2 regions of the Pseudoalteromonas sp. c7(2019) genome follow, and region 2 is predicted to be linked to the other one. Evidence: predicted binding sites of a transcription regulator. Region 2 holds the regulator's gene; the other holds the start of a gene.
The links. The regulator FliA, encoded in region 2, starts transcription of late flagellar genes. The targets are predictions, from matches to a motif close to CTAAAGNTNNNNNNNNNNNNGCCGATA.

Region 1: pomA (flagellar motor protein PomA) is a predicted target of FliA. The motif match lies at 1,786-1,812, and genes of this name have one in related genera.

The regions. Positions count from the first base shown of each region.
Region 1 covers NZ_WTKS01000004.1:1,905-6,336, reverse strand. The annotation lists gene dxs (1-deoxy-D-xylulose-5-phosphate synthase) at 1-312, opposite strand, end outside; gene ispA ((2E,6E)-farnesyl diphosphate synthase) at 418-1,305, opposite strand; gene GQR38_RS05430 (exodeoxyribonuclease VII small subunit) at 1,308-1,550, opposite strand; gene pomA (flagellar motor protein PomA) at 1,872-2,639, shown strand; gene GQR38_RS05420 (flagellar motor protein MotB) at 2,642-3,562, shown strand; gene GQR38_RS05415 (hypothetical protein) at 3,714-4,202, shown strand; gene GQR38_RS05410 (DNA topoisomerase III) at 4,273-4,432, shown strand, end outside.
Region 2 covers NZ_WTKS01000016.1:72,501-76,932, forward strand. The annotation lists gene GQR38_RS16490 (chemotaxis protein CheA) at 1-709, opposite strand, end outside; gene GQR38_RS16495 (protein phosphatase CheZ) at 725-1,498, opposite strand; gene cheY (chemotaxis response regulator CheY) at 1,516-1,899, opposite strand; gene GQR38_RS16505 (RNA polymerase sigma factor FliA) at 1,940-2,650, opposite strand; gene GQR38_RS16510 (MinD/ParA family protein) at 2,677-3,537, opposite strand; gene flhF (flagellar biosynthesis protein FlhF) at 3,530-4,432, opposite strand, start outside.

The DNA of each region.
Region 1 (4,432 bases), on a different contig from region 2:
CAAACCGTCTTTTTGGCGAATTGTGTGCATTTGCTCGCGACGACCAGTAAGAATTTTATGCGGATAAGCTTGATGACCCACATCCCAAACTAGGCGATCGTCTGGAGTGTTATAAACATAATGCAGGGCAACGGTTAGTTCAACCGTCCCTAAACCAGACGCTAGATGACCGCTACTTTGCGATACTGAGTTGAGTAAATAATCGCGCAGCTCATTGCTAAATGCAGGGAGTTTGTCTTGCGCTAAGTCACGCAATTGGGCTGGCTCGTCAACCAAATTAAGTAATGGATACTTGCTACTATCAAGTGTCATGGTTTTATATATATCCTTCGCTAACATTAATTAATTCAAAGCTTTTACGAATAATTAATGTTGAGTAATAATGTCAGTGCTAATTGCAATACGTATGAGCAAAAATTAGTGGTCACGCTCAATTAGATAATTTGCTAGCGACGCAAGAAGTGTTGTGTCAGCATCTATATTTGCTAACGCTTCATGGGCTTGTTGTATTAAATTCTGCGCCTTTTCTTTAGCGCCTAGCATACCTAATAACGCCGGATATGTCGCTTTATTCGCGGCAATATCGGAGCCTTGTGGCTTTCCTAAAATAACTGTATCGCCTTCAACATCTAAAATGTCGTCGTGTACTTGAAATGCTAGCCCTATAGCATACCCAAAAACACTTAAATTTTCTAAGGTTTGTTGATCAGCCTTTTCACTGCACAGTGCACCAAGTGTAATTGCGCAATTAATTAGAGCCCCGGTTTTTAGCTTATGTATTCGCTCAAGCTCTTGTACGGTAATTACTTTATCTGTTGCTGCTATGTCAAGACCTTGTCCGCCAACCATACCCTGAAGGCCTGATGCGTGGGCAAGTGTAGCAATCATTTTTACTTGTGTTTGTGATGAGCATTCAAATTTGTGATTCGCAATAAGCTCAAAAGCAAGAGTTTGAAGAGCATCACCGGCTAAAATTGCATTTGCCTCGCCAAACTCTATATGACAAGTAGGGCGTCCGCGGCGTAAGTCGTCATCGTCCATTGCTGGTAAGTCATCATGGACTAACGAATAGCTATGAATACACTCAATTGCAGCAGCAAGTACGTTTAAGTCTTGATGGTTTGCGCCGAGCATTTTACCTGTGGCATAAACTAAAAATGGACGTAATCTTTTACCGCCATTAAATAATCCATACTGGGTGGCGTTCTTTACCGTTTCTTCTGTATCGAGAGGCTGGTTAAAATGCTGTTGTAAGGTCGCTACTACATCTTTTTGAGCACGTTCAATATGATTTTTTATGCTCACAGCTATTCCATATCATTATCAAAGTTTGTAAGTACTGACTTTTCGCCATTCCCCATCAAAATTGATACTTTTTGTTCTGCTTGCTGTAATTTCCCTGATGAAGCACTTGCTAATGCAATTCCACGCTCAAATTGCTTTAACGATTGCTCAAGCGATAAGTCACCTTGTTCCATGTCACTAACGATTGTAGATAATTCTTCTAGTGCTTGTTCGAAACTTAAGTTTTCAGGTTTTTTAGTCGCCATCTTTATTTCAGCTTACATAATAAATTTAGGGGTCAATTTTAGGGGGAATGCTAAACTAGGTCAAAGGATGATATTGGTTTTTTACCTTTATAACGTTAAATTATATTTCAAGTGCATTAATAAAACCTTAATAGCGGTCTGTTGGTTTAATAAATCAATTGATAATTAGGTAGCCCTTATAACTTGATCTAAGATAGTGCTAAAGGCTGCTTTTTATGTTTATTTATAAAAATGGCTTAAGCAATTCAATATGTTGCCGATAAGCAGTTAATAATAAAAGTTTATGATAAGGCCATTAAGCATGAAACTTCTGGAGGAAATGTGGATTTAGCAACCATAATCGGGATCCTAGGCGCAATTGGCTTAATTGTCATGTCTATGTTTATGAGTAGTAGCGGTGAAATGGCTATGTTTTACAATACCCCGTCTGTGGTTATTGTATTTGGTGGTTCACTCTTTATTGTTTTATCAAACTTCACCATGTCGCAATTTTTGGGGATAGGTAAAGTTGTTGCCAAAGCGTTTATGTTTAAAATCGAAACGCCAGAAATACTTATCGAAAAAGCAGTAGAACTTGCGGATTCAGCTCGTAAAGGCGGTTTTTTAGCACTCGAAGAAGCTGAAATTCCAAACCCCTTTATGCGCAAAGGCGTCGATATGCTCGTTGATGGCCACGACGCAGATGTAGTTCGCGCTACACTTCAAAAAGATATTTCTCTAACCACGACTCGCCATGAATTGGGCGCGGGTTTATTTAAGTCGTTAGCTGATATAGGGCCTGCAATGGGTATGATTGGTACTCTAATTGGTTTGGTTGCAATGTTGTCTAACATGGATGACCCAAAGGCAATTGGTCCGGCAATGGCAGTAGCACTATTAACAACTTTATATGGCGCGTTTTTAGCCAATGTTGTGGCAATTCCTATTCAGGTAAAACTTGAACTGCGTAAAGACGAGGAAGCGATGAATCAGCGTTTAATTTTGGATGCTATTTTAGGCATACAAGATGGTCAGAATCCAAAAGTAATCGAAGGTATTTTGAAAAATTACTTAGCTGAATCTAAACGCAAAGTAGATACCGAGGAGTAACTATGTCTGATCAAGAGTGCAAATGTCCACCACCAGGTCTACCTGCATGGATGGGAACGTTTGCCGATTTAATGTCACTGTTAATGTGCTTTTTTGTACTCTTGCTCGCGTTTTCAGAAATGGATGTACTTAAGTTTAAACAAATTGCGGGCTCTATGAAGTTTGCTTTTGGCGTGCAGAATAAAATTGAAGTAAAAGACATCCCTAAAGGGACCTCTGTTATTGCCATGGAGTTTACCCCAGGCAAACCAGAGCCAACCCCAATAGAAACCATTCAGCAGCAAACAGTCGAAATGACTCAACAAATGTTAGAGTTTCAGGCTGGCGATGAAAGCTCAGCAGGCGGCAGGCAAGAACAGCGCGGGGATAAACGCGGTGGCGAATCTCGTAGTACCTCACAAGAAGAATCTTCTGAGCAAGCAACTTCAGCAGCCGATCAGGAGCAAACTAACGAGCTTGTTAAAAAGATAGCGCAGCAGCTTGAAAAGCAAATAATCGATGGCGCAATTGAGCTTGAGTCTTTAGGGCAGCAAATAATTATTCGCATTAGAGAGAATGGTTCATTTCCTTCAGGTAGTGCATTTTTACAACCTAAGTTTAAACCTATAATTCAAGATATCGGTGTGCTGTTAAAAGATGTACCCGGTGAAATAACAGTATCTGGCCATACAGATGATTTTCAGGTATCAAATGAGTTATATATTAATAATTGGGACCTATCATCAAAGCGTGCTGTAGCCGTTGCAAGTGAACTGCAAAAAGTCCAAGGATTTGATAAAACCCGAATGATGGTGGTTGGTCGAGCTGAAACACGACCACTTGTACCGAATGACACCGATGAAGATCGCCGCAGGAATCGCCGAGTAGAAATATCTATATTACAAGGTAAAGCAAAAGAGTCAGCTCCTATAGATGTAAGATAACTTTTATTGGCAAACACACTTATTTATCATAAAGTATGCTTTCTTTAACAAATGTAACGGAATAGTTTATGAAAAAGGTCGATAAGTTTAGTCATATGCCAGGAAATGGCGGTGGTAATGACGATGATGAAAAAAAACTTGATTAACTCTAATGCCTGAATGGTTTTTAAAGACTATATTGATATTAGATACTAGTTGGGTGTTTATTTTAAGCCCTGCTATTTTCATCTTTTATTTTAGAAAAGATTATTTGGCCCTGCGTTTCGCTTTAATTACAGCCGCTTTTTTTTTATATGGAACCATTATTCATCCTTACTTGAAAGAGTTTGATAATGGGATTTATGTTTATCGATACCTTGTTTGGGCCCTTAATGATATTGCTTGGATGGCACTCATCGCATATCTGGGTTTAAAAGATAAGGTTTATTTATGGCAATGCGTATTAGGTCAATTGGTTGTTATTATGGCACCAATTTTACAGCTATTTAGATTAGTCGACCGCCATTTATGGGATCTTTCTTATAGTACATACATTTATAAAACCTTATTGCCATTTATTAATATAGGCACCGTTGTTGTTTGTTATCTTCCGCTTATTTATATTTTAACAAAAGACAAAAAAAGCCCAGCTAGCCAATAGTTACAAAAAGTTCCCTCCTTTAAAATAGCTGTGCTAGACTACTGTTTATATAAACAGTGATGAGCAGGCTATGAAACTCTACATTGCAGAAAAACCTTCACTTGGACGCGCTATTGCTGATGCGTTACCAAAACCACATAAAAAATATGATGGTTATATAGAAGTCGCTAATGGCGATTGTGTATCGTGGTGTATTGGACATTTGCTAGAACAAGCAGAACCCGATGATT
Region 2 (4,432 bases):
CACCAAAACTGCCAACTCCATGTAACTCGTCTAATAAGCTGTCAAATTCATCATCAGTAATATCACCATTAAAATCACTACTACTTGCTACTGGCTTTTCAACTGCAGGACCTTGTCCTTTACCGTGTAGTTCATCAAGTAAGTTTTCAAATTCATCTTCAGTGATTTCGTTTATTTCAGCATCACTAACCGAAGGAGTTCCGCTAAACATTTCATCAAATGCAAATGGATCTTCCTCATCAGCTATTGGCGTATCAACTACTTCATCAAGAGGTTGTTCAACGTCAGTTTCTGAAGCGACTCCGTTAAGCTCGGCTTCTGTTGGAGGTAGGCCCAAAATGTGGAGGGTTTGAAGTAACTCAGGATCTGCTGGTTCTGGCTTATCCCTATTTTGGATAGTCGCGAACATTTCATTAATGGTGTCGAGCGCTTGTAAAATAACATCCATTAACTCTGAATTGACCGTTCGCACGCCTTGACGTAGTAAATCAAATACGTTTTCAGCGCCGTGGCAAGCATCAACAAGTTCTGTCATAGCTAAAAAGCCTGCACCACCTTTTACAGTGTGAAAGCCTCTAAATATGGCATTTAGTAACTCGGTATCTTCTGGATTATTTTCCAGTTCAACTAACTGTTCAGATAAAAGCTCTAGGATTTCTCCTGCCTCTACAAGAAAGTCTTGTAAAATATCTTCATCGACTTCAAACATGCAGTTACTCTCCTCTTAGAAGCCCAAACTTGATAAAAGATCATCGACTTCATCTTGATCAGATACAACATCATTACGCGATTCTTTATCAATAATAGGGCCTTCAGGACCTGCTAAAGTTTGTGTGGCAACTGGTTCTTTTATTTTTTGTTGTTCTACTTTATTCGCTGTGTTGTCACTGTCATCTTGTTCAGCAAACGCTGTTAAAAGATGAAGTAAGCTTTCTTCTACTTCTCTAACAAGTTCTATAACACGGCGAATAACTTGACCTGTTAAGTCTTGATAGTCTTGAGCCATTAGTACATTTGTCATTAAGCTTTGAAGCTCATCCGTTTTATGATGAGAGTTATTCATAAACTTATCGATACTATGGCAAAGTTGTTTAAACTCACCAAGCTCAATCTCCCGGCTCATTAAACGATCCCATGTCGGTTTGATATGAGATATTTCATCTGCAAGTTGCTGAGCTATAGGTAAACTAGCCTCAACAGCATCCATTGTTTTATTAGCCGCATTTTCTGTCATTTCTATAACATAATTAAGCCGCTTTTTAGCATCTGGAATCGCATCTGTCGTTATGTTAGTTAAGCGAGTATCAAGCTCAAAGCTTTTAAGTGCTTCGTGCAGTTGACGAGTCAACTTCCCAACTTCAGCAAATAATTTAGACTGCTCTTGCGAAGCTGTCTCTAAAATCAACTGATTAGCTTTATCTTGCTCATCGTTTTCTAAATAAATGACGAGTTGACGAGCTTGTTCTAACGTTATTTGAGGCGCAGCTGGTGCTGACATAAGCCTCTCCCCCATCATTAGCCTAAGCGTTCAAATACTTTTTCTAATTTAGTTTTTAATGTTCCAGCCGTAAATGGCTTAACAATATAACCATTAACGCCAGCTTGCGCTGCAGCTATTATTTGTTCTTTTTTAGCTTCTGCCGTTACCATCAATACAGGGATATGTTTTAACTTATCATCTGCACGAATTGCTCTTAAAAGGTCAATACCTTGCATTCCCGGCATATTCCAATCTGTAACCACAAAATCAAACACTTGATTTTGTAACATAGGCAAAGCTGTAGACCCGTCATCAGCTTCTTGAACGTTAGTGAAACCTAAGTCACGTAATAGGTTTTTTATAATTCGTCTCATCGTTGAAAAATCATCAACTACAAGAATTTTCATGTTTTTATCCAAAACATCCCCCAGTGAGGTATTAACCTTAGTTTACTTACTACTAGTTTATCCAGTCATTGATTTTAGCTTTAAGCTTAATCATCGCCTGACCATGTATCTGACTTACACGCGATTCGCTTACATCGAGTATATGTCCTATTTCTTTTAAATTCATTTCATCGTTATAGTATAAAGAAAGTACCATTGCATCACGCTCTGGTAATGACTTTATTGCATTTAGCAAAGACTCATTAAACCGATCATTTTTAACATTATTAAAAGGTTTGTCTAGCGCTAAATCTTGGCCTACGGGAGTAATAACATCCTCATCTACACCAAGGTCTTCTATGCCTAATACTTTACTAGTATTAACATCATTTAAAATATGATGGTACTCATTGAGTGAAATTTCAAGTTTTTCAGCAACTTCTGTATCTGTTGGTTCGCGATTCAGACTGCTTTCGAGCCCAGTAATTGCCTCTGCAACTTGTCGGCTTTTACGGTGTACTGAACGAGGAGCCCAATCACCACGGCGCATTTCATCAAGCATAGCCCCGCGAATACGAATACCGGCGAAGGTTTCAAAGCTTGCGCCTTTTGTTGCATCAAAGTTTTTTGAAGCTTCTATTAAACCTATCATTCCTGATTGAATTAAATCATCAAGCTGAACGCTAGGTGGTAATCGAGCAATTAGATGACATGCCACTTTTTTAACAAGTGATGCATGTTTCTCAACAATCACATTTAAGTTTTGTGTTGATTGATATCCCATAGCTCTATTCACCAATGTTGTCATAATTAGCCGTTTACTAGTTTCTCAATGAAAAACTCTAAATGCCCAGATGGTTGATTTGGTATTGGCCATTTAACTGCTTTTGTCGCCAGCGCTTTAAACGCGAGAGCGGCTGGCGAACTTGGAAAGAGCTCAACAATCACCTTTTGGCGACGTGTTGCTTTGCGCATATTTTCGTCATAAGGAACCGTTGCTACTAGCTCCATTGAAACATCTAAAAAGCGATCGGTAACTTTAGATAGTTTTGCAAACAATTCAGTGCCTTCACGCATGCTGCGGACCATATTGGCAACAATTTTGAACTTATAAACACCGTGCTCGCGGCTTAATACTTTAATAAGTGCGTAAGCATCGGTTATTGATGTTGGTTCATCGCACACTACAACCATTACATCTTGTGCTGCTCGTGAGAAGCTTAGCACCATGTCTGAAATACCAGCGGCTGTATCTACAATTAAAATATCAAATTCGGTATTCAATTCGCTAAATGCACGAATTAGCCCGGCATGCTCAGATGGCGATAATTCAACCATACTTTGCGAGCCCGATGTAGCGGGTACAATTTTAATACCAGCAGGCCCTTCAACTAAAATCTCGTCAAGCTCACATTCACCTGACAAAACGTGTGATAAATTGCGCTCTACACGTAAACCAAGCATCACATCACAGTTTGCTAAACCTAAGTCAGCATCCAGCACTAATACTCTATTACCTTGTTGCCCTAGTGCAATAGCGGTATTTAGAGAAACATTTGTTTTCCCTACCCCACCTTTACCACCGGTTACAGCGATAACTTTTACGCCGTTGTTATTGTTTTGACTCATTTTGCGCAGGCCGCTTGCTTGATCTAATACTGTGTTAATCATACATCCCTACTGTACTTGGCGCCACTGCTTGGTGCCTTGAATGTTGTGCTTTTGTTCTTTTTAAATATAACTGCTCAGCCTTTTTCACTAGTTTTTCAGCATTTGCAACACGAATATCTTCTGGCACTCGTTGACCGTTAGTAAGATACCCTATTGGAAGGCGATTTTGAATCGCAATACTAATTATCTCACCCAAACTTAATGATTCATCTAACTTAGTGAAAATACAACCACTTAACTGTACTTTTTTAAAGTGGCGTACTGTTTCTTGTAATACATTAATTTGTGCCGTCGCGCTTAGTACTAAGTAACTGCGAATATCCACACGTTGGTTACGCATTAACGTGTTTAACTGCTCAGTTAAACGTAAATCTCGCTGACTCATACCTGCTGTATCAATTAATACTAGACGTTTATTTCGTAAATGATATAAAACTTCAGCTAATTCATTAGCATCTTTAACTTGCTTTACACCACAACCAATAATACGGCCGTAAGTAGCAAGCTGTTCATATGCACCAATTCTGTATGTATCAGTGGTTATTAAGGCCACTTTATCAGCGCCATATTTTTGTGCGCCTAAAGCTGCAAGCTTAGCAACTGTTGTTGTTTTACCAACACCTGTTGGACCCACTAACGCATATACACCACCTTGGCGAAGTATTTCATTATTGGTTGTTTGCATTTGATCTTCGACCATCGTTAACAATGCTTTCCAACCTTGCTTACGAGATACATCATCAGGTACAAAACATGCCATTTGTTGCGCGACTTCTTTATCAATACCCATACCGACTAAGCGGTCAACCATGCAAGCGCGTGTTGGATCGCGACGCGCCATATCTTGCTGCATTAAGCCCGATACTTGATGCTCAAGCAATTGACGAATTGCGTT